3 regions of the Arthrobacter sp. Ld5 genome follow, and region 3 is predicted to be linked to each of the others. Evidence: riboswitches for the same ligand, from Rfam matches in the RefSeq annotation. Region 3 holds a riboswitch; each other region holds the start of a gene.
The links. Region 3 has a riboswitch for cyclic di-AMP ahead of ACSGDB_RS07910 (NlpC/P60 family protein). Riboswitches for the same ligand answer to the same signal wherever they lie in the genome.

Region 1 (7,630 bases), on a different contig from region 3:
TCCCCGATGTGCCGAAGACGCGCTCCGGCAAGATCATGCGCCGCCTGCTGACGCAGCTCTACGAGGGCTCGGCGCTCGGTGACACCACGTCCCTGCAGAACGAGGGATGCATCCCGGGCATCCAGGACGTGCTGGCGCGCCGCTGACACGGTGGCCGGAGAGGCGTTAAAAGAAGGAAGCGGCAGGTGCCCCGTCCAAGCACCTGCCGCTTCCCGCGTGTGGTTCGTTCCGGTATTTAGCCAGCAACCCGGACGAAAGTGGCTCCCGGAAGATCCGAGAGGGGGTGCTGCATGGTGAGGTTCCCACCGTTCATGCCGCTGCTGATGACCTGGCCGCCGCCGGCGTAGATGGCGACGTGGCCGGCCGTGACGACGAGGTCACCCGGAGCCGGGGATCCGACCTGGGTGCCGTAGTTGAGGAACTGCGAGGGGCCGAGGTCGCCCACGGAGATCCCCGCGGCGCGCAGTGCCTTCTCGGCCAGGACGGTGCAGTCCTGGACGGCACCGGCGGCGAGCTGGGCCTGGGCGGAGGCGAGGATCGTACCGCCGACGCCGGAGGAGGAGGAAGCAACCGGGGTGATCTTGGCGGACAGCAGGTTCACGCTCGGTGCGGGAGCAGCGGGCGCGGCCGGGGCTACAGCCGCAGCCTGCTGGACCGGTGCCACAGGAGCAGCGGGAGCCACGAACGCGGCGGGGGCGGCCTGGGGGACGGCCACGGGCACGGACACGGTCCGGGCGGGAGCCGTCGCGGCGCCCGTCGGGATGGTGACGGTGTCGCCCGGGAAGATGATGGAGGAGACGGACAGGCCGTTCGCCGTGAGGACGGCGGTCAGGTCGGCGCCGTAGCGTGCCGAGATGGCGCCCAGGGTGTCGCCGGCGACGACGGTGTGCGTCGTGGAGGCGGCAGCGGGAGCAACGGGGGCTGCGACGGGAGCGACGGCGGCGGCCGGTGCTGCAACGGCGGCGGGGGCCGTCGTCGTGCTCTGCGTGGTGTACTCGCCGGCGTTGGCCGTGCCCACGGCGGTGAGGGCGAGGCCCGAGGTGACGGCGGCGATGGCGACGGGGCGGCCGACCGCGGTGGCGTGGGCCTTGGCGGCGCGGGACAGGCCCTGCAGCGCGAGATTGCTGTCGACGTCGGCACGGTGACGTGCGGAAGTGATGTTTCGTGACATGGTGTTGTACCTCTCCCATGCCTGCGGGGTGAGCTGTCGGGTTCGGATGGGAGTCACCCGGCCGCGCGCATCACCGATGGGTGATGCGGTGCGACTTAACCCCGAGGACGCCTGCAGGTTGCCCTGCGCGCCCGGTGGAACTGATGGTTCCCCCGTCCCTGCCTTCGTGGTTGCGAACGTGTCCCGGACGACGGCAGGGCTCGGCAATCCGTCCAGGAGCGCCCCACGGTCGCGGAGGCACTCGCCGACAATACCCAGCGCCTCGCCGATTTGTCACATTTGAGTAACGGGAGGTAGGGTGCGCTCACTCGCGCAGCGCCCGCCAGCGGCGGAGCGCCACGATCGTCCCCGCCGCGCTGAGCGCGAGCAGCACCGCCTGCTGCACGTGGAACCGTCCCAGGACCTCCGCTCCCGGGTCGCCGACGGCCACCAGGATGCTGCTCGCCAGCGTGAGCGTCAGGGCGGCGCCGACGCACCAGAGCGTCTGCCACAGCCTCCGGTCCTGCGCCCGGCTCGCCGATCTCCAATCCTCCATCCCTCCACCCTAGGCGCCGGCCGGAGCGCCCGCGCAGCCACGGCGGTCCGCAGCCCGCAAGGCCCACCTCATACGGGGACACATGGTTTGGTTCTGCGCCCGCCCGGTGTCAGACTCGACCCGACCATCCCGAGCGGCCGAGAGATCTGGCTCACTGACGCCGCAGCAACCCTGGCCTCCGCGTTCCCGCGGCGACATGAGGGTGCTACTGCCAGAACGATGGAGGAGACCATGAGCATCGCCACAGCCGCCTCCGGCCCCCACCCCGATGCCCGCTCCGCGCCCGCGGCATCCCGACCCAGCAAGGCAGGTGCCTGATGGCAGAACGTTCCTTCGGCTTCCGCACGCGTGCACTGCACGCCGGCGGCACTCCCGACGCCACCCACGGCGCCCGGGCGGTCCCGATCTACCAGACCACGTCCTTCGTGTTCAAGGACACCAACGACGCCGCGAACCTCTTCGCCCTGCAGAAGTACGGCAACATCTACTCGCGGATCGGCAACCCGACCGTCGCCGCGTTCGAGGAGCGCATCAGTTCCCTCGAGGGCGGGATCGGCGCGGTGGCGACGGCGTCCGGCATGAGCGCGGAGTTCATCACCTTCGCGGCGCTCTGCCAGGCCGGCGACCACATCGTGGCCGCATCCCAGCTGTACGGGGGAACGGTCACCCAGCTCGACGTCACACTGCGCCGCTTCGGCATCGAGACCACCTTCGTCCCCGGGACGGACCCCGCGGACTATGCGGCCGCCATCCGGGACAACACCAAGGCGGTCTACGCCGAGGTGATCGCGAACCCCTCGGGTGAGATCGCCGATCTGGCGGGCCTCGCGAAGGTCGCCCACGACGCCGGGATCCCGTTCATCGTGGACTCCACGCTGAGCACGCCCTACCTGGTGCGTCCCATCGAGCACGGCGCGGACATCGTCATCCACTCGGCCACCAAGTTCATCGGCGGGCACGGCACCACGCTCGGCGGCGTGATCGTGGAGAGCGGTCGCTTCGACTGGGGCAACGGGAAGTTCCCCATGATGACCGAACCCGTGCCCTCCTACGGCAACATCCAGTGGTGGGCGAACTTCGGGGAATACGGATTCCTGACGAAGCTGCGCACCGAACAGCTCCGCGACATCGGGCCCTCCCTCTCAGCGACGTCCGCCTTCCAGCTCCTCCAGGGGGTGGAGACCCTCGCGCAGCGCCTCGACGAACACCTCGAGAACGCGCAGGCCGTCGCGGAGTGGCTGCAGGCCGACCCGCGGGTGGAATACGTCAACTACGCCGGACTCCCCACCCACGCGCATCACGAACGGGCGAAGACCTACCTTCCCCAGGGGCCCGGATCCGTGTTCAGCTTCGGCATCAGGGGCGGCCGCAAGGCGGGCCAGAAGTTCATCGAGTCGCTGCAGCTCGCCTCGCACCTCGCGAACGTGGGCGACTCCCGCACCCTCGTGATCCACCCGGGCTCGACGACGCACCAGCAGCTCTCGGCCGAGCAGCTCGCCGCGGCGGGCGTGCCCGAGGACCTCGTGCGCATCTCCGTGGGACTGGAGGACCTCGAGGACATCCTCTGGGACCTGGACCAGGCCCTCGAGATCGCGGTGAACGCCTCCGACGACGCGTTCGAGGACCTGCCGCAGGAAGCGGCCGGGGAGACCGACGGCGACGCCTCGGCGACGCGGGCAGTGGGAGTGGGAGCATGAGCGGCACCGACAGCGTGGTCCCGGAACGGACCTGGGAAGGCCCGACGGCGCCCGAACGGCTGAACCTGCTGCGGTCCGCACGATCGGTGGCGATCGTCGGCGCCTCGGACAAGCCCTCGCGCGCGTCCTACTTCGTCGCGACCTACCTGCAGTCCTCCTCCCCCTACCGCCTGTACTTCGTGAACCCGGTGGCGAAGGAGATCCTCGGCCGGCCGGCCTACGCGTCGCTGAAGGACCTGCCCGAGGTGCCCGACGTCGTCGACGTGTTCCGCAAGCACGACGACCTGCCGTCGGTACTGCAGGACACGCTCGACGTCGGCGCGAAGACGCTCTGGCTGCAGCTGGGATCGTGGCACGAGGACGTCGCGCGGAACGCCGAGGCCGCGGGCCTGGACGTGGTCATGGACCGGTGCATCAAGATCGAGCACGCACGCTTCCACGGCGGGCTCAATCTCGCAGGATTCAACACCGGCGTCATCTCCTCCAGGCGGCAGATCACCTCCTAGCGGAGGTCGGACACCTCCGGCGGGCCTGCCCCCTCGGACCCTTCGACGGCGGGCCGGCCGGTCTCGGGCCGGCCGGTGTCGGGCCGGTCGGTGTCGGGCCGGTCGGTGTCGGGCCGGTCGGTGTCGGGCCGGTCGGTGTCGGGCCGGTCGGTGTCGGGCTTGTCCTTAGCATGCTCCTCGGCGTGCTCGTCCACGGCATGCTCCTCGGCGGCAGGCGCGCCCGGCGGCCCGGGAGCCGGCGCCGCCGACCGGTCCACCGGCTGTCCCTCGACGGCCTGACCAGCCGGCCCGGGAGCTGACCCGGGAGCTGGCCCGGGCGCGCGGAGCCAGACGCTGCCCTGGGGTGCAGGCGTCGCATGTGCGTCCGAGCCCTTCCCGCGCGGGTCCGCGGCGGGACCGGCTGGAGGTCCCGACTGGGCCTGCTTCAGCAACCGGACCTCGGGACCCGGGGCGTCCACCTGACCGCTCCCGGGGGCGGGGGTGCCGGCCTTCCCGCTCCCGGGGACCGGGGCCCCTGGAGCCCGGTCCGCGGGCACGGGGCTCTCCGGCCCGGATGCGGAGCGACGCTCGGGTGCAGGCGACGATCCCGCCGGAGCGACCGGACGGTCAGCGGACCGTGGGACGGTCACCGGCGTAGCGGCAGCCGGTGGGACGGCGGCAGGGGCGGGCGGTGCCTGACGGGCAGGAGGAACAGCAGCAGGAGGCGCCGCAGGAGCAGACGGTGGCTCCGGGGCGGTCCCGGCGTCCGGCGGACCGTGTGGCGCGGCATGCACCACGGCCGGTCCGGCCCCTGGCACGGGTGAGTCGCCGTCGGCCGCCCGGTCCTTCGGCGCGACCTCCGGCGCCGGACGCGGCACCGCGACCGACGGCCCCGGCGTCGTGTGCGAGGGGGCGGGGATCTCCACGGGGGCCACGATGCCGTGTCCGCCGTCGTCCGGCCCGGCCAGCACGCCGGGCAGGGGGTAGGCCCGGTCCGCGTCGTCGCGGATGCTGAAACGCGTGATCGACTCGACGGCGTCCGTGAGCCCGTCGGTGAGGGCGGTGCCGGCCGCGACGCCGGACATCCCGATGCCCATGGACACGGCGAGTGCCCCACCGATGAAGGTGACGCGGCGCTTGTTGCGACGGGCCGCGGGCGCCTTGCCACCGTCGGCCATCAGCTGGGCGAGTTCGGCGGTGACCTCCGGCGCAGGCCCCGCCCCGAGGCTGCCGATGGTCTCGACGGCACGCACGAGGGCGGGATCCTCGGCGATGCCTGCCTCGTCGAGGAGATGCAGCACGGCGTCCTGCGACGGCGTCTCACGTCCGGTCATTGTGCTTCCGATTCATCGAGGTGAACGAGTTCCTTGAGTTTGAGCAGTCCGCGCCGCTGCAACTGCTTGACCGATCCTGCCGACTTCCCCAGGATCTCCGCGACCTGGTCGATCGGCAGCTCCGCCACGATGCGCAGCAGGATGACTTCTCGCTGCTCGGGGTTCAGCTGTCCGAGCAGCCCTCCTGCCCCGCCGATCGCCAGGTTGCCGAGCGCCACCGCCTCCGCGGAGTCGGTGGTCCGGGGATCGCCGTCGACCTCGTAGCCCACCAGGACGGGAGCACGCGCCCTCTTCCGCACCTCGTCCACATAGCGCGCGTGGGCGACGGAGAAGGTGAACGTGCGCAGCCCCGGCAGCCCTCCGGTGACCGAGTCCAGCCTGGAGAACACCGCGAGGAAGACTTCCTGGGTGAGAGCCTCCGGGTCCTCGGACCCACGTCCCACGAAGTACCCCAGGACGGCAGGGCTCAGCGATTGGTAGATGAGGGACAGGGCCGCCGGTTCGCCCGTCTGAGCGCGGGTGAGCGCATCAGCGGGCAGCGGTGAGACCACGATTCATCTAGTCCTTGTTCGGGCGGAACGGCCTCACCATCGTAACCGTCGCCTCCCGAGCGGGATCGAGAACCCGTCGTTCAGGTGCGAAAAAGGCCGCACCGAGGCCCGTTGGGGGATAAGCCTCGGTGCGGCGCTTCATTCAGGTAATCGACGGCGGGTCGGGGAAGGTTACGCTCGCCCCGGGATTTCTCGGAAGTTTCTGGAGAGTCCTATTTCAGGGCGTTCGAGGCGCGGCGCTTGTTGAAGACGTCGAACCCGACGGCGAGCAGGAGCACCATGCCCTTGATGAACTGCTGGACGTCGATCCCCACCCCGAGCAGCGACATCCCGTTGTTGAGCACACCCATGATCAGGCCGCCGGTGATCGCTCCGATGACCGTCCCCACACCGCCGGTCACTGCGGCACCGCCGATGAAGGCCGCCGCGATGGCGTCGAGCTCGAAGAGGTTGCCCGCCCCCGGGCCGGCCGAGTTGAGGCGACCGGTGAAGATGAGGCCCGCCAGCGCGGCCAGCACTCCCATGTTGACGAAGAGCAGGAAGTCGATGCGCTTGGTGTTGATGCCTGAGAGCTGTGCGGCCTGCAGGTTGCCGCCGAGGGCATAGATGTGGCGGCCGAAGACGGAGTTGTTCATCACGGCGCTGTAGCCGACGATCAGCACGCCGAGGACCACCAGGACGATCGGCGTCCCGCTGCGGGAGCTCGCGAGCAGATAGGTGAGGCCGAGGATGATCGCCACGATGAAGGCGAGCTTCGTGAGGAACCAGGCCTGCGGCTCGTCCTCGAGGTTCAGCCGGGCCCGGGTGGCCCGCCCGCGGAGCTGGGTGATCACGAGGAGTGCGACGGCGATGAGGCCGAGCCCCACGGTGGTCCAGTCGAGCAGGTTCGTCTCGGCCGGGAACAGCCCCGGGAACAGGAAACCGCCGCCGAGCTGCCGGTATTCCTCGGGGAAACCGGTGATGCGCTGGTTCTCGAGCACGATCTGCGTGAGCCCGCGGAAGACGAGCATGCCCGCGAGGGTGACGATGAACGCCGGAATCCCCACGTAGGCAACCCAGAAGCCCTGCCAGGCGCCCACCAGTCCACCGATGATCATCGAGGCGACGAACGCAGCCCACCAGGGGAAGTTCCAGTCCTGCACCATGATGCCGGACATGGCGCCCACGAACGCCGCGACCGACCCGACCGACAGGTCGATGTGCCCGGCCACGATGATCATGACCATGCCGATGGCCAGCAGGAGGATGTAGCTGTTCTGGACGATGATGTTCGAGACGTTGTCCGGCTGCAGCAGCGCGCCGCCGGTCAGTACCTGGAACAGGGTGACGATCACGAGGAGCGCCACGAAGATGCCGATCTGCCGCAGCCTGCCGGCGAGGAAGGACACCCCGTCCTTGACGGTGGGGGGCGGCGTCGTGACGACGGGGTCCTTGACGGTGGTTGCCATGGAATCAGTCCTTGTCCTTGGTCATGTAGTGCATGAGGAGTTCCGGTGTCGCCTGCGCGATGGGCACTTCGGCGGTGATGCGCCCCTCCGCGAGCGTGTAGATGCGGTCGCAGATCCCGAGGAGTTCGGGCAGTTCGGAGGAGATGACAATCACCGCTTTCCCCTCTCCGGCGAGGCGGTTGATGATCGTGTAGATCTCGTACTTCGCGCCGACGTCGATCCCGCGCGTGGGTTCATCGAGGATCAGGACGTCGGGGTCCGAGAACATCCACTTGGAGAGCACCACCTTCTGCTGGTTGCCGCCGGACAGCTTCCCGGTGATGGAGGTGACGGAGGGCGCCTTGATGTTCATGGAGCGGCGGTAGTCGCCGGCGACGACGGCCTCCTGACCGCCGTCCACCCACCCGCG
Region 2 (7,630 bases), on a different contig from region 3:
GCACCGACCTCCTCGAGTGCCCGGCGGATGTGGTCGGCCATGGAGCTGCCGGTCCCGCCGGTCGTGATGAGCACGTCGCCGGAGGCGCGGGCGAGGGAGAACTCGTCGGTGGGTTCCGCGCTGATGGCCGCGACGACGTCGTCGAGGTCGTCCTTCGCGCGGCCCGCGACGTCGACGTGGCCGCCCAGCATCGCGACGAAGCCGGGCAACTGGGGCCCGAAGGTGTCGCGCACCTGGCCCGGGTGCGGCAGGCCGTGCTCGATCACCTCGTCGCCGGTCATCAGCAGCGACACGCGCGGCGCCCGCAGGACGGCGAGGGTGTCGTGGCCGCAGACCGCGGCGAGGGCTATCTGGGCCGGGTTGAGGACGACCCCGACGGGGATCGCCAGGGACCCCTCGTCCGCTTCCTCCCCGGCGGGCCGGACGTGCTCGCCGGGCGAGGGCTCGTCGGGGCGGGCGGACCCGTTGCGGTCGAGCGTCGCTCCGCGGACGGCACCGTGTTCCGTCCGGAGGATGCCGACGGCGTTCTGGGGCACCACGCCCCCGGTCAGGATGAAGGTCGCCTCGCCGGGCGCGAGCGAGATCTCCCCCGAATCGGTGTGCGGGGACGGCCTGCCGCGCGGGTGGTCCTCCGGTTCGGGGCGGCTCACGAGCGTCCAGGGCGGTTCGCCGTTGACCGCCCAGCCGTCCATCGCGGACGACGCGTAGTGCGGGATGGACTGCAGGGCGTGCACCGGCTCCGCCAGGGTCTGCCCGAGCGCGTCGGCGAGCGGCACCGTCTGGAACGGCAGGGGACGTCCGGCACCGTAGGCCAGCGTGCGGGCCGTCGCCCAGTCGACGTTGGTTGCTGCGCCGCCCTCGATCATGCGGCGCCGCCTTCCGCCGCGGCCTCCGCGCAGAGGGCATCGGCGACGGCCAGCGCCGAACGCATGGCCACGTCCTCGTCAGCCTGGCCGCTGCCGACGGCCAGACCGGCGGCGTAGCCCGCCACGAACGTCGTCAGGGGCGCGGCGGGGCGCACCACGCCGTGGGCCGCCTTGCCCGCCAGGCCGAGGACGGCGTCGATGTCCACGTCCGTCCCGTCGATCTCGAAGGCGGCGAGCAGCCGCCCGGTCCATTCGTGCAGCAGCTTCTGGCGATCGTCCATGAGCCCTCCGGGAGGTGTTAGGGGACGTCGACTCCCAGGACCCTCGCATCAGCCCAGGTGTCGACGTCGTGCGTTGTGCCCGGTGCCACCGGGACAGGTCTGGTGATCACACTAGCAAGGAGGCTGCGGATCGACAGGTCGTCGGCGGTCCCGGCAGCGAGGACCGCGTCCACCGCGGCCGCGAGGTCGTCGCTCCGGTAGAGCGCCGCGAGCGGCTGGGCGCGGCCGTCGTCCACGGCCACGAGCGATGCCCCGCCGTCGGCGGCGGCCTCGGCGAGCAGCACGTCGACGAGCCCGGCCACGCGCGGCATGTCGCAGGCGATGACGGCGCACCAGGGCGCCCGGCGCCCCGTCCCGGCACGGAGCCCGGCGACGAGGGCGGCCGCGGGTCCGGCGAACGCCGGCTCCTCCCGCACGAACGACGGCGAACCCGGCAGCGCGCGCCACCCGTCGGCCTCGGGGCCCACGACCACCAACTGCCGGGCATCGACGAGGGCGGCGCACGTCCGCTCCAGCAGGGTCACGCCGTCCACGACCAGTCCGGCTTTCGGGACGCCACCGAGCCGGGAGGACCGCCCTCCGGCGAGGACCACGGCGTCGAACGGCGGGCGGCCGGCCCTCATGCTGCGGTCTCCGCGAGGAACTCGCTCCACTGCGGCGCGGGCCTCTCCAGTTCGCGGATCTGCCACTGGGGCCCGCGGGGCGGGCGCGGGACCACCCGCAGGGACCAGCCCAGGCTGGCGAGCGTCCTGTTGCCCTTGGCGTTGTTGCATCGGAGGCAGCAGGCCACGAGGTTCTCCCAGGTGTCGCCGCCGCCGCGCGACCTCGGCATCACGTGGTCGATGGTGGACGCCGCCTTCCCGCAGTAGGCGCACAGGTGGTTGTCCCGGCGCAGCACGCCCCGTCGCGTCGCGGCGACATCCTGGCGGTAGGGCACCTTCACGTATCTGTTGAGCAGGATCACCGAGGGCCTCCCGAAGACGTCCGCAGGACCGACCACCGGGTCGTCGTCCTCTGCCACGACGCTCGCCTTCCCCGTGAGCACGAGGACCAGCGCCCGGCGGAACGTGACGACCGCGAGCGGTTCATAACCTGCATTCAGAACGAGAGTGCGCATGCGACGTGCCCCATTGCTGACCTGTTCCCCGCAACCGGTTGCCATCCCGGGGATCGGGAGAAGAGCTTCGGATTGACACTGCAAGGGTAAGCCGCACCCGGCCGTCCGCGTAACGCCGGGGCGGACGTTCGGCGGACCGTTCGTCCTGCCGCCCGCGCCGGTCGGGACACGGGAGGACCGGCACCGCGTGCCGGTCCTCCCGTGTGCCGTGCTGTTCGGGTCAGCCGCCCACGCGGATGTAGACGCCGCCGGAGCCGAGTTCGGCCGGGGCGATGACCGTGGTGTTGCCGTTGAATCCGCCGTGGACGGCCTGGCCGCCACCGATGTAGACAGCGATGTGGGCCATCCCCATGCCGCCGTCGGCGTAGTAGATCAGGTCGCCGGGGATGGCTTCGCCGGCACTGACCGTGCGGCCGAGGGACAGGTAGCCGGCCGGCCAGCCGTGGAAGTTGATCCCGGCTGCGGCGAGGGAGTTGCTCGCCAGGCGCGTGCAGTCCTGCATGACGCCGAGCTGGCCCTTGGCCGCGGCGGCGATCGTCGCCGCCACGCCGGAGGAGGGTGCGGGAGCGGGCGTCGACGCCGGCACGACCTTCGCCGTGCGGGTCTGGGCGACGGGTGCCGGGGCCACGGGCGCGGCCGGCGCCGCGATCGGGGCAGCCACCACGCGAGCGGGGGCCGGAGCGGCAACGGCGGGTGCGGCGACGGCGGGTGCGGCGACGGCGGGTGCGGCGACGGCGGGTGCGGCGACGGCGGCCGCCGGGGCCTCGACCACGGGGGCCGCGACGGCCGGGGCCACGACCGGGGCCTCGACGGCCGGGGCTGCCACGACGGGCGCCTTCTCGACGGGGGCCTTCTTGGCGACGACCGGCTTGGCCTTCACCTTGACCGGGGTCATGGCGAAGGACACCTCGGTCGTGTTCGCGGCGACGACGGCCGCCCGGGCGGAGGTCAGGGTGACGGTGGAGACCCCGACCTCGCGCTGGGGCTGGAGGTCCGCGGCGTTGGCGGCGACCCCGCTGGTCAGGACGAGCCCGGAGGCGGCCGCGAAGACGGCGGCCTGACGGCCCATGCCTCCGGCATTGGTGGAGACGGTGCGTGCGAGGACGGCGAAGGCGGCAGCGTTGCGGGCGTCGTCGCGGTGGCGGGCGGGGGCAGGACGGAAGGACAGCGGTGATGACATGGGGGTTCTTCTCCGGAGGTGGAAGTTAGCGGACGCGGACGAAGCCGGCGCCGGGGAGGTCTGAGAGGTTGTGCAGGCCGGTGTTCATGCCGTTGAGGCCACCACTGATGACCTGGCCGTTGCCGACGTAGATCGCGACGTGGCCGCCGGTGATCACGAGGTCGCCGGGGGCGGGGGATCCGACGACATCGCCGAACTGGTAGAACTGCCCGGGAGCGAGATCGCCCACGGACTTGCCGACCGAGCGCAGCGCCTTCTCGACCATGGCGGTGCAGTCCTGGCCCACGCCGATCTGCGAGTAGGCGGAGCCGACCAGTCCGGCGGCGATGCCGGAGGACGGCGCGGGAGCGGGAGCCGGGGTGCGCTTCGGGGCGACGGGAGCCGCGGCCGGCACGACGACGGGGGCTGCGGGAGCGGAAACCGGAGCGGGAAGCGGAGCCGGAGCGGCCTGGACCACCGGGGCGGCAGGCACGACGACGGGCGGGGCCTGGACGGCTGCCGGCGGAACGACGGCGGGAGCTTCCTGGAGGACCGGTGCCTCGACGACGGGCGCCTCGACGACAGGCGCCTCGACGACGGGCGCCTCGACGACGAGCGCTTGGACCACGGGGGGCGCCACGACGACCTTCGGGGTGGCCTTGGGTGCCGGCGGGGCGGCCTTCACCTCGACGGCGACGCGGGCGAAGGAGACCGTCGCGGTGGCCGGCACGGTCACCTCGGCGGTGACGACGCGATCGATGGTCAGGGCCGCGGAGGACTGCACCTCACGCTCGGCGCCCGAGGTCCCGTGGGCCGGGAGGCCGGCGCCGAGGACCAGCCCCGATGCGGCGACGACGACTGCGGCCTGGCGGCCGACGGATCCGGCATTGGATGCGACGGCGGCGGACAGACCGGTCAGCGGACTGGTGTTCCGGGGCGCGCGGTGGCGGCCCGGCGAAGAGCTGGTGGACACGTTGGATTGCCTCTCCCAACGCCTGCGAGGTGAGCTGTCGGATTCGGATGGGAGTCACCCGGCCGCTGTCGGGACAGCGACTTCACCCCAAGGATCTCTTTTCAGAGACCCAGAATTGGTTCCCCCGCCTCTGCCATGCGATGGTGCGGACGAACCTCCGGCAATGGCAGAGCTAGGCGATTTGCAGGAGGGTGCTGGATCCAGAGCGAGTCCGGCACGAGTTGAAAGCTACACGACGATGGGAGATATGTCACGTTCCGATCACGAAACGGTATGTTTCCGGTGACGAAGGCCCCTGACGGTCAGCCCTCGAGCGACACGAAGACGTGCGAGGCGACCTCGGGGGGCAGTTCGAGGGCGCCCTCGACACCCGGGACGCGCACCGAGACGTAGCCCCCCACCGATTCGAGGCTGAGCCGCGCGCCCGGGCGCAATCCACCCTCGTCGAGCTGGGTGAGCAGTTCGGGGTCCACCTGGATGGGTTCGGCGAGGCGGGCGAGCGTGACGGCGCTCCCGGGGGTGTAGGTGTCCATCGCGGACAGCAGCGTGACCACGCCGTCGGTGAACTGCTCCGCCTCCACGCCACCGATGGCCGCCAGGCCCGGGATCGGGTTGCCGTACGGGGAATCCGTGGGCTTGCCGAGGAGCTCGTACAGCCGACGCTCCACCCGCTCGCTCATGACGTGCTCCCAGCGGCACGCCTCGTCGTGCACGTACGCCCAGTCGAGTCCGATCACGTCGCTCAGCAGGCGCTCCGCGAGGCGGTGCTTCCTCATGACGCCGGTGGCACGGCGTCGACCGATCTCCGTGAGCTCCAGGTGCCTGTCCCCCGAGACGACCACGAGGCCGTCGCGTTCCATCCGGCCGATGGTCTGGGAGACGGTGGGTCCGGAGTGGCGCAGGCGCTCCGCGATGCGCGCACGGAGCGCGACGATGTTCTCCTCCTCGAGCTCAAGGATGGTCCGCAGGTACATCTCGGTGGTGTCGATGAGGTCCGTCATGCGGTTCAGCTCCTTGGTGCGGTGCGGGTGCGCGGCCGAATGCCTCACGCCGGTGAGGGGTGCGGCCTTCGGCCCGGTTCCGCCCCACGCCTCCCAAGGTTAACGCATGGCATCACGGGCCCGGGAATCGGAGGACCGGTCGCGGCGGGGCGGTCGGGGCATGCCCGACGGACGGCGTTCACAAATGGAGGGCCGTCGGCCGCTGGGGCAGAATGAGGTCTACACCCCGCCGTCCCAGAGCTGGAGCACCCATGAGCGAATCGCCCCGCATCCCCGCACATCTCCTCCCCGCGGACGGCCGCTTCGGTGCGGGTCCGTCGAAGGTCCGGAGCGGTCAGGTCGACGCCCTCGTCGCGGCCGGCTCGTCCCTCCTCGGGACCTCCCACCGCCAGGCCCCGGTGCGGAACCTGGTGGGCAGCATCCGTGAAGGGCTCGGGACGTTCTTCTCGGCCCCCGACGGGTACGAGGTGGTGCTGGGTGTCGGCGGATCGACGGCATTCTGGGACGTCGCCACCTTCGGGCTCGTCGACCGGAAGGCCCAGCACCTCTCCTTCGGGGAGTTCGGGTCCAAGTTCGCGTCCGCCACGAACAAGGCGCCGTTCCTCGACGCCTCCAGCGTGCTCACGAGCGCGCCGGGCACCCGGCCGGACGCGACGGCGGAGGCCGGCGTCGACGTCTACGCCTGGCCGCAGAACGAGACCTCCACGGGCGTGGCAGCACCCGTCCTGCGGGTCCCGGGCGCCGACGACGGGGCGCTCGTCGTCGTCGATGCCACCTCGGCCGCGGGCGGGCTCGACGTCGACGTCTCCCAGGCGGACGTCTACTACTTCGCGCCGCAGAAGAACTTCGCGTCCGACGGCGGCCTGTGGCTCGGCCTCTTCTCCCCCGCGGCGCTGGAGCGCGCCGCGCGCATCGCCGCGGGCGACCGGTGGATCCCGGACTTCCTCGACCTGCAGACCGCGGTCGACAACTCGCGCCTCAACCAGACCTACAACACGCCGTCGCTGTCCACGCTCGTGACGCTGGACGCGCAGGTGCAGTGGCTCAACGCGCAGGGCGGCCTGCCCTTCGCCGCGGCCCGGACGGCGGACTCGGCGGGTCGGCTGTACCGCTGGGCGGAGGCCTCCCCCGTCGCGAACCCGTACGTGGCCCGCCCCGAGGACCGCTCGAACGTGATCGTGACGGTGGACTTCGACGACGCCGTGGACGCCGCCCGCATCGCCGCCATCCTCCGCGCGAACGGGATCGTCGACGTCGAGCCGTACCGGAAGCTGGGGCGCAACCAGCTCCGTGTGGCCACCTTCGTGGCGATCGAGCCCGACGACGTCTCGGCCCTCATCGCGTGCATCGACCACGTGGTCGAGCACCTCCTGTAGGGTTCCGGCACTCCCGCCCTACGGGGCGGGGTCGGGCGAGCCGGCGTGGTCGAGGCGCAGGCGCCGGGGTGCCGAGCGGTCGTAGCGCAGCCGCACGTCGTGGTAGCGCCAGGCCCAGAAGATCCCGGCCCCGGCGGCCACCAGCCCGGACGCGGCCGCGACCCCGAGGCTCCACCGCGGACCGAACATGTCGGACACCCAGCCCACCACGGGCGCGCCGAGCGGCGTGCCGCCGAGGAAGATCGCGAAGTAGAGGGCCATCACGCGCCCGCGCATGGCGGGCTCCGTGGTGGTCTGCACGTAGGCATTGGCGCTGGTCATCAGCGTGAGCGCGAACAGCCCCACCGGCACGAGCGCCACCCCGAAGAGTTCCAGCGTGGGCGCCAGCGCCGCCAGTGCACACGAGATCCCGAATGCCGCCGCCGCACCGAAGATGAACCGCAGGCGCGGTCTGTCACGCCGCGCGGAGAGCAGCGCGCCCGCGACCGAGCCCACGGCCATCACCGAGGACAGCACCCCGAAGACCCCCGCCCCCTGGCCGAACTCGGTGCGGGCCATGGCGGCGATGAACACGGCGAAGTTCAGCCCGAATGTGCCGACGATGAAGATCGCGAGCATCACCATCATGAGGTCGGGCCGGTGCCGCACGTAGCGGAAGCCCGCCCTGATGCGCCCCTTGCCCGGTACCGGGCGGGCGTGCGCGTTCAGTTCGGTGCTGCGCATCGCGAGCAGCACGTAGACCATGGCACCGAACGTCAGGGCGTTGATCATGAACACCCAGCCGGGTCCCACGCCCGCGGTGAGGAGCCCCGCGATGGCGGGGCCCACGAGACGGGCTCCGTTGAAGGACGCACTGT
Region 3 (7,630 bases):
CGGCAGTGAGCGTCGACGAAGGACTCGGGCGCCTGGCGGCGTTCTACCGCTGACGCACCTCGGGCGCCGCGCGGCTCTTCCGCACCCCCACCCGCCGTGAACGTACAGCTGTGGCGGGTCCCGACGCCGATCACCCACCACACGTGCGCGACGAGCACGTAGGACGGGCATCCGGGGAACGCAGAAGGACGGGATGCGGAATGCATCCCGTCCTTCTGACTGGCTGAGCGGTGTCGCCGACTCTGTGGCCGGCGGCTCGGCTATCGGGTGTAGTACCCGTCCACCGGCATGGCGTTGACCGAGTGGACGATGGTGCCCTGCGAGGCGTTCAGGGCGCTGATCATCTGACCGTCGCCGAGGTAGATGCCCACGTGGCCTCCGCCGTTCTGGCTCACCAGGTCGCCCGGCTGGGGGTTGCTGGTGGGCGTCATGGTGGCGAACTGGGACCAGGTGGTGCGCGGCAGGTCGATGCCGTGCTGGGCGTAGACCCACTGCACGAAGGCCGAGCAGTCCCAGGCGCCGAACGAGGTTCCGCCGTACACGTAGCCGGAACCCAGGCCCTGCATCGCCGTTGCGACGATGCCGCTGGCGGCGGCCGGGGCGGCCACAGGGGTGGACTGGAAGCTGTAGGCGGCGGGAGCTGCCGGAGCCGGTGCCGCGACAGCCGGTGCCGCGACAGCCGGGGCTGCGACGGCCGGGGCCGACTGGACCGAGTACTGCGCAGGAGCAGCGGAGCCGCCGAGCGAGATGGACTGGCCCGGGTAGATGACCGAGGCGTAGCCGAGGCCGTTGGCCGCGAACAGTGCGTCGAGGCTCACGCCGTGCATGGCCGCGATGGACCCGAGCGTGTCGCCTGCCTGGACGGTGTGGGTGCCTGCAGCGGCCGATGCTGCTGCCGGCTGGGTGCTGACCTCGCCCGCGGCGTTCGCGGGAAGCGACGCGCCGAGCATGAGGCCGGACGCGACGGCGACGACGGCGGCGGGCTTGCCGGCGACCGAAGCGCTTGCGGAGAAGGCCCGCGAGGCGGTGACGAAGGGGTTGGTGCGCGTGGGGACGGCCCGGTGGCGCGCGTGAGTGCTCTGCTTGGACAAGTTGATGCCTTTCCCAATGCCTGCGAAGTTAGCTGTCGGATTCGGATGGGACATCCGGACACGTTTTCCTCGGATCATCGTCCCCAGTGGACGATCCGTGCGTGTCTTTACCCCTAGGACTCCTGATGGAGTCCTAGTGGTTCCCCCGCCCCTGTCGAATGTGTAGTGCGAACGGTCCATCCTCATCGACAGGGTTCGGCAGTGTGAGGAAGGGCGCCCATCCGTTGTGGATCGGACGCAAGAACAACCGTACTGGCTGCTGCTGCCAGTTGTCACATTTAGATTACGAGGTGTGGATCACCTTTTTCGCCTAGAATCTCATGACCGTGCATTACGGGGTCTGGGCTGGCAGTGCGGACAGAGGTAGGACGATCGATTCATGAACGACTCGCGGCGCATGAGCGTGGTCCGGCCCTCCGCAGCGCACCGGCGGCAGGGGCGGCCCTCCCGCCCGTAGGCCTCGAGGTCGCGGGCGAAGTATCCCGACGCCCCGTTCACGTTGACGTACAGCGAGTCGAAGCTGGTGCCGCCGGCCGCCAGCGCCCGCTCCATCACCGAGGTGACGGCGTCGACGATGCGGCGGGTGTCGGGGCGGCGCAGGGTGTCCGTGGGACGCGCGTAGTGGAACCCGGCCGCCCAGAGCGCCTCGTCCGCGTAGATGTTGCCGATCCCGGAGATGAGCCCCTGATCGAGGAGGGCACGCTTGAGGCCGGTCCTGCGTCCGCGGAGGCGGTCGTGGAAAACGTCCACGGAGAACGCCGGGTCGAGGGGGTCGCGCGCGATGTGTGCCGCCTGGTGCGGGACGAGTGGCAGACGTGTGGAGCCGAGCCCGCCGGAATGGCCGTCCGGCGTGGCTTCCAGGTCCGCCACGAACATCCCGCCGAAGATCCGCTGGTCCACGAACCGCAGCTCACCGGGCAGGGGGGCGCCGTCGTCGTCCACGGCCGGCGACAGCGCGAGGCGGACCTTCAGGTGCTTCTCCGGGGACGCGTCGGGGGCCTCGACCAGGAGCTGTCCGCTCATCCCGAGGTGCGCCATCAGCGCGAGGTGCGGAAGCCCTTCGGCCCGGTCGGGATTCTCGAGGATCATCCACAGGAACTTGCCCCGGCGCACGACGTCGCTGACGCGGGCTCCCACGAGGTTGCCGGTGAAGTCCTCTACCCCGGCGACGTGACGCCGCACGGATCGGGGGTCCAGGACCTCCACCGCGTCGATGGTGCGGCCCGCCACCCAGCGCGCGAGGCCGCGTCGGACGACCTCGACCTCGGGGAGCTCAGGCACTCAGGGTCCGTCGGGCGGCGTGGCGGTACCGAGGACACCGGCGAAGCCGTCATCCGGGCCGTCCGGGGAGAACGGCGCGGCGAGCGTCTTCCAGGACGCGGCCGCGGCCGCCTGCTCGGCTTCCTTCTTCGAGTTGCCGCACCCGGAGCCGTACTCGGTGCCGCCGATGACCAGGCGGGCCGTGAACGTCCGGGCGTGGTCGGGCCCCGTGCCGTCGACCTGGTAGTCGATCACACCGAGCCGTCGGGCGGCAGCCGTCTCCTGGATGCGGGTCTTCCAGTCGGTCCCCTCGCCGAGGACCGCCGCATCACGCAGCAGCGGTCCGATGAGCCGCATGACCATGGCACGGGCCGTCTCGACGCCGTGGCTGAGGTAGGCCGCCCCGATGACGGCCTCCATGGTGTCGGCGAGGATCGAGGCCTTGTCCCGCCCGTTGGTCAGCTTCTCCCCCTGGCCCAGCAGCACGTAGCTGCCGAGGTCCAGCGTGCGGGCCACTCCGGCGAGTGCCTTGGTGCTGACCACGGCCGAGCGTCTCTTGGCGAGATCGCCCTCGGTCAGATCGGGGTGATCCCGGTACAGCGCATCCGTGACCGCCAGCCCGAGTACCGAGTCACCGAGGAACTCCAGGCGCTCGTTCGTCGGGATCCCGCCCTTCTCGTAGGCGTAGGAGCGGTGTGTGAGGGCAAGACGAAGCGTCCCGGTGTCGATATCGACACCGAGACGCTTCGTGAGGTCTTCCGTATTCTTCACAACTGCATCAGCTGATCCAGCACCGGACGGCGCCAGGCGGGCCTGAGGCCTGCCTGGCGCGGGTCCGTTGTCAGACGTCGGCTACCTTGCGGCCCTTGTACTCGAGGAACAGCGGGGTGCCGGCGGAGTCGGTGACAACCTTGGCCTGGTGGGCGAGGCTGTAGGTGACGCGGCCGTTCTCGAGGGTCTTGACCAGCTTGGGGGCGGTTGCCTTCCACTGGGACCGGCGTGCGCGGGTATTCGCGCGGGACATTTTCCGTTTCGGGACAGCCACGGCTAACTCTCTTCCTTCTCGTCTGACTCTGATTTGGGTGCCGCGTCCTGCTCGGCGGCGGTGCCTGTCAGCCCGGCAAGGGCTGACCAGCGAGGATCCAAAACTTCATGGTGGTGGTCCGGATCATCGTTGAGCTGGGCTCCGCATTCGGAACACAGACCCCGGCAATCCTTCCGGCACACCGGCTGGAATGGCAGCGAGGTAACCACCGCATCCCTCAGCACGGGTTCCAGATCGACCGAATCGTTCTCCACCCTGTGCTGTTCTTCTTCCTCTTCCACCGACAGCGACGCTGAGTCGCTGTAGAAGAAGAGCTCCTGGATCTCCACATCGCGGTCGAACCGCAGTGGTTCCAGGCACCGGCCGCACTCGCCGGTTACTTCGACGTTGGCCGTTCCCGACACCAGGATTCCTTCGTGGACCGATTCGAAACGCAGATCCAGTTCCATCTCGGAACCTTCCTGCACGCCGATCAGGGCGACGCCGAAATCCTTGGGTACCGGTGCATGTTCTTCGATTGTCCGCATGCTTCCCGGGCTGCGCCCGAGATCCTTGACACTGAAAGTCAAAGGCGAACTGAGATCGCTTTTAATGGTGACTCCTGTAGAACATATGACCGACGTACCATCCTAGCCTGATCCGGCCAGCAGGCCCAAAACGGACCGGGCGTCTAGGCTCGAAGCCGTGATGTCCGAATCGCCGCCCCCTGGTCAGCGTCGTCGCCTGCCCCGGAGCCTGCGGGTGGCATGCATGCTGCTGGTCACGGGCGTGACGGCCTGGCTGGTCCTGGCCTGGACGCTCTTCTACGATCCCCCGCTGCGCCCGGCAGGCAGGGCCGACGCCGTCGTCGTCCTCGCCGGAGCGGCGGCGGAACGCCTGCCGGTCGGACAGGACCTGGTCGACGACGGCGTCGCGGACGAACTCGTCCTCTCCTCCACCGGGCTGCCGGGCAATGCGGCAGCCGACGCCGTGTGCGCCGACGAGCGCCCGCGCACCACCTGCTTCGTCCCGGATCCGCTGACCACGCGCGGAGAGGCGCGCGCCGTGGCAGCACTGGCGCGGGACAACGGCTGGGACGAGATCGTCGTCGTCACCTCCACCTACCACGTGACCCGGGCCTCGATGAATCTGGCGCAGTGCTCCGAAGCGGACATCACGATGGCCCGGTCGGAGCCCGACATCGGACCGTTCGGGTGGCTCGCACGGTTCGTCGAGGAGAGCACGGCCCTCGCGGCGTCCGTCATCCGACCGGCCTGCGCCCGCCCGGTGTGAGGGCCGGGTCCGGAGGTCGCGGCGCGGCGTCAGGCCGGACGCAACCGCCTGTTCACCGCGTCCGGCACGAAGGGCGCGACGTCCCCGCCGAGGGACGCCACCTCCTTCAAGAGGGTCGAGGAGACGTGCGCGAACTCGGTGTCCGTCGGCAGGAACACGGTGTCGATGTCCCCCAGGTGGCGGTTCATGGTGGCCATCGGGAGCTCGTAGTCGAAGTCGAGCGAGGAGCGCAGCCCCTTCACAACGGCGTTGGCCCCTTGCTCCCGGCAGAAGTCCGCGAGCAGGCCGTCCCCCATGGGGAGCACCCTGACCCCGGGGAGGTGCGCGAGGCTCTCCGCGCAGAACTCCATGCGCTGCCGCAGGTCGAAGCGGTAGGTCTTGGCGTAGTTCGTCGAGACGGCGACGATCACCTCGTCGAAGAGCCGCGCGGCACGGCTGATGACCTCGAGGTGGCCGTTGTGGAGGGGGTCGAAGGATCCGGGGCAGACGGCGCGGCTCATCCCCCCACCGTACCCACTCCCGGCGGCCAGTGAGGGACCGGTCGGGCTCCCCGGGGTGGGAGCGGCAATACTGGTGGGATGACGACGAACGATCGGACTCCCACCGCGCCCACCGGCGACGCACCATGGATGCGGGCGGCGCGCGGCGCGAACCTGCTCGGCGACGACGGCCGGCTCGGCATCACCATCTTCGAGGAAGTCACGGCCCTCGCGCAGCAGCACTCCGCGATCAACCTCGGCCAGGGGTTCCCCGACGAGGACGGCCCGCAGGAGATCCTGGACGCGGCGCGGGCGGCCATCGCCGACGGCGCGAACCAGTACGCACCCGGTCAGGGACTCGCCGTACTGCGCCACGCCGTCGCCGCCCACCAGGAGCGCTTCTACGGCCTCACGGTGGACCCGCAGACCGAGGTGATCGTCAGCACGGGCGCCACCGAGTCGATCGCCGCCGCGATCCTCGCGTTCGCCGGCCCCGGGGATGAGGTGCTGACCTTCGAACCGTTCTACGACTCCTACGGGGCCGTGATCGGGCTCTCCGGCGCCACCCACACCACGGCCCCGCTGTGCGCCCCGGACTTTCAGCCCGACGCCGCGAGCCTCGCGGCCGCGTTCAGCGACCGCACGCGCATCGTCGTCGTCAACAACCCCCACAACCCGACGGGCAGCGTCTTCACCCGCGACGCCCTCGAGCTGATCGTGCGGCTGGCCGCGCGCCACGGCGCGATCATCGTCACGGACGAGGTGTACGAGCATCTCACCTTCGGTGCGGAGTACGTGCCGATCGCGTCCCTGCCCGGGGCCGCGGAACGCACCCTGAGCATCTCCTCCGCCGGGAAGACGTTCTCCGTGACGGGCTGGAAGATCGGCTGGCTCAGCGGACCGGCCGAGCTCGTCGCCCAGGTCCGCACCGTCAAGACCTTCCTCACCTACACCTCGGGCACACCGTTCCAGGGCGCCGTCGCCCAGGGCCTGGCGCTGCCCGACGCGTTCTTCACGGAGGTCGCGGGCACCCTGCGGAAGAAGCGCGACCTGCTGGGCGAGGGGCTCCGCGCAGCCGGGTTCGACGTCGTCGAGCCGCAGGGCACGTTCTTCACCATGGTGGACGCCGCGCCGCTCGGCATCGAGGACGCCACGGACTTCGCGCGCCGCCTGCCGGGCCTGATCGGCGTCGCCGCCATCCCCGTGGCCATGTTCTGCCACGCCGAGGGCGCCGAGCACACCCGGTCCCTGCTCCGCTTCGCGTTCTGCAAGAAGTTCGACGTCATCGAGGAAGGCGCCCGGCGCCTGGCGACCCTGCGGGGCCGACTGTGAGCGACGGACCCGTCGCCGAACCCGAGGAGGGGCCCGACGGCGAGTACGAGGTCCCGACCCGTTGGCTCCCGGGGACGGGCGCGTACGCGGAACTCGACGAGGACGCCTACATCGAGGGCGCCCTGATCCTCAGCATCGGCGGCGCCCAGCAGTCCCACGTGGACCTGCGGCATCCCGGCCGAGTCTTCTACGAGTACCTGCAGCGCATCGCGAACGTCATCGACCTGGCAGCACCCCCCGGTGCTGCCCTGCGGGTCCTGCACCTCGGCGCCGGGGCCCTGACCCTCGTCCGCTACGTCCAGGCCACGCGGCCCGGTTCCCGGCAGGTCGCCGTCGACCTGGAGGCCGAGCTGCTCGACTTCGTCCTGGACGCCATGCCGCTGCCGGAGGGCACCTCGTGCGAGATCGTCGCCGGGGACGCCGCGGACGCGGTGCTCGAGCAGCCGGACGCAGCCTTCGACGTCGTCGTGCTGGACATCTTCGCGGGAGCGGACGCGCCCGCCCACCTGACCGGCCCGGACTTCGCGGCGCACCTGCTCCGCGTCTGCGCCGACGACGGCGTGGTGCTCGTCAACGTCGGCGACGACCCCCCGCTGGCCTTCGCCCGCGCGCAGAGCCGGCAGCTCTCGGCGCTCGCGTCTGCCACCGCCGTCCTGACCGAGGCGGCGATGGTGGACGGCGGGCAGGCGGGGAACGTCATCGTCGCCGCCCGCCGTACGGCGTGGCCGGCCGACTGGACACCGGCGCTGCTGGCCGCCGGGCCCCATCCGGCGGCCGTCCTGACAGGCCCGGACCTCGCGCGCTTCGAGGAGCCCCCGACCTAGGATTGCGGCCCATCCGCCGGAGCCGCCCAGACGAAGTACCGCAGGCAGGCGGTGCCGACGACGGCGGTACGCTTGTTCCGGACACCACACACCACGGGGAGGAGACGCATGGCCGGCCGCGGTCTTCCCTATCTCCGGGCACTCACACTCGTCTCGCTCATCCTGTCGGTGTCGGCCGCGTCCCACGTCGCCGCCGCCGGGCACCTGCCGCACTTCGGCGTGATCGTCCTGCTCGGCACGCTCCTCCTGCTCCCGATGATGCTGCTCACCCGCCGCGCCCTCTCCTTCCGGTCAGCGCTCCTCGCCATGGGTGCGGGACAGTTGCTG

Region 1: it holds a riboswitch for cyclic di-AMP, as region 3 does, so the genes downstream of both, ACSGDB_RS15275 (LysM peptidoglycan-binding domain-containing protein) here and ACSGDB_RS07910 (NlpC/P60 family protein) in region 3, are expected to answer to the same signal.
Region 2: it holds a riboswitch for cyclic di-AMP, as region 3 does, so the genes downstream of both, ACSGDB_RS02300 (NlpC/P60 family protein) here and ACSGDB_RS07910 (NlpC/P60 family protein) in region 3, are expected to answer to the same signal.

What each region holds. Positions count from the first base shown of each region.
Region 1 covers NZ_JBPKBO010000024.1:464,796-472,425, reverse strand. The annotation lists gene acs (acetate--CoA ligase) at 1-146, shown strand, start outside; gene ACSGDB_RS15275 (LysM peptidoglycan-binding domain-containing protein) at 236-1,171, opposite strand; cyclic di-AMP (ydaO/yuaA leader) riboswitch at 1,177-1,356, opposite strand; gene ACSGDB_RS15270 (hypothetical protein) at 1,476-1,706, opposite strand; SAM riboswitch class I at 1,828-1,932, shown strand; gene ACSGDB_RS15265 (O-acetylhomoserine aminocarboxypropyltransferase/cysteine synthase family protein) at 2,024-3,403, shown strand; gene ACSGDB_RS15260 (CoA-binding protein) at 3,400-3,909, shown strand; gene ACSGDB_RS15255 (hypothetical protein) at 3,906-5,222, opposite strand; gene ACSGDB_RS15250 (RNA polymerase sigma factor) at 5,219-5,773, opposite strand; gene mmsB (multiple monosaccharide ABC transporter permease) at 5,986-7,221, opposite strand; gene mmsA (multiple monosaccharide ABC transporter ATP-binding protein) at 7,226-7,630, opposite strand, start outside.
Region 2 covers NZ_JBPKBO010000003.1:213,245-220,874, forward strand. The annotation lists gene ACSGDB_RS02275 (molybdopterin molybdotransferase MoeA) at 1-866, opposite strand, end outside; gene ACSGDB_RS02280 (DUF6457 domain-containing protein) at 863-1,147, opposite strand; gene mobA (molybdenum cofactor guanylyltransferase) at 1,165-1,770, opposite strand; gene ACSGDB_RS02290 (HNH endonuclease) at 1,767-2,264, opposite strand; gene ACSGDB_RS02295 (NlpC/P60 family protein) at 2,485-3,444, opposite strand; gene ACSGDB_RS02300 (NlpC/P60 family protein) at 3,470-4,396, opposite strand; cyclic di-AMP (ydaO/yuaA leader) riboswitch at 4,402-4,569, opposite strand; gene ACSGDB_RS02305 (metal-dependent transcriptional regulator) at 4,699-5,397, opposite strand; gene serC (phosphoserine transaminase) at 5,649-6,773, shown strand; gene ACSGDB_RS02315 (MFS transporter) at 6,792-7,630, opposite strand, start outside.
Region 3 covers NZ_JBPKBO010000017.1:9,726-17,355, reverse strand. The annotation lists gene ACSGDB_RS07915 (NAD-dependent epimerase/dehydratase family protein) at 1-53, shown strand, start outside; gene ACSGDB_RS07910 (NlpC/P60 family protein) at 261-1,091, opposite strand; cyclic di-AMP (ydaO/yuaA leader) riboswitch at 1,094-1,302, opposite strand; gene mutM (bifunctional DNA-formamidopyrimidine glycosylase/DNA-(apurinic or apyrimidinic site) lyase) at 1,410-2,372, opposite strand; gene rnc (ribonuclease III) at 2,373-3,122, opposite strand; gene rpmF (50S ribosomal protein L32) at 3,193-3,396, opposite strand; gene ACSGDB_RS07890 (YceD family protein) at 3,399-3,965, opposite strand; gene ACSGDB_RS07885 (YdcF family protein) at 4,084-4,668, shown strand; gene coaD (pantetheine-phosphate adenylyltransferase) at 4,698-5,168, opposite strand; gene ACSGDB_RS07875 (aminotransferase class I/II-fold pyridoxal phosphate-dependent enzyme) at 5,247-6,479, shown strand; gene ACSGDB_RS07870 (spermidine synthase) at 6,476-7,303, shown strand; gene ACSGDB_RS07865 (hypothetical protein) at 7,412-7,630, shown strand, end outside.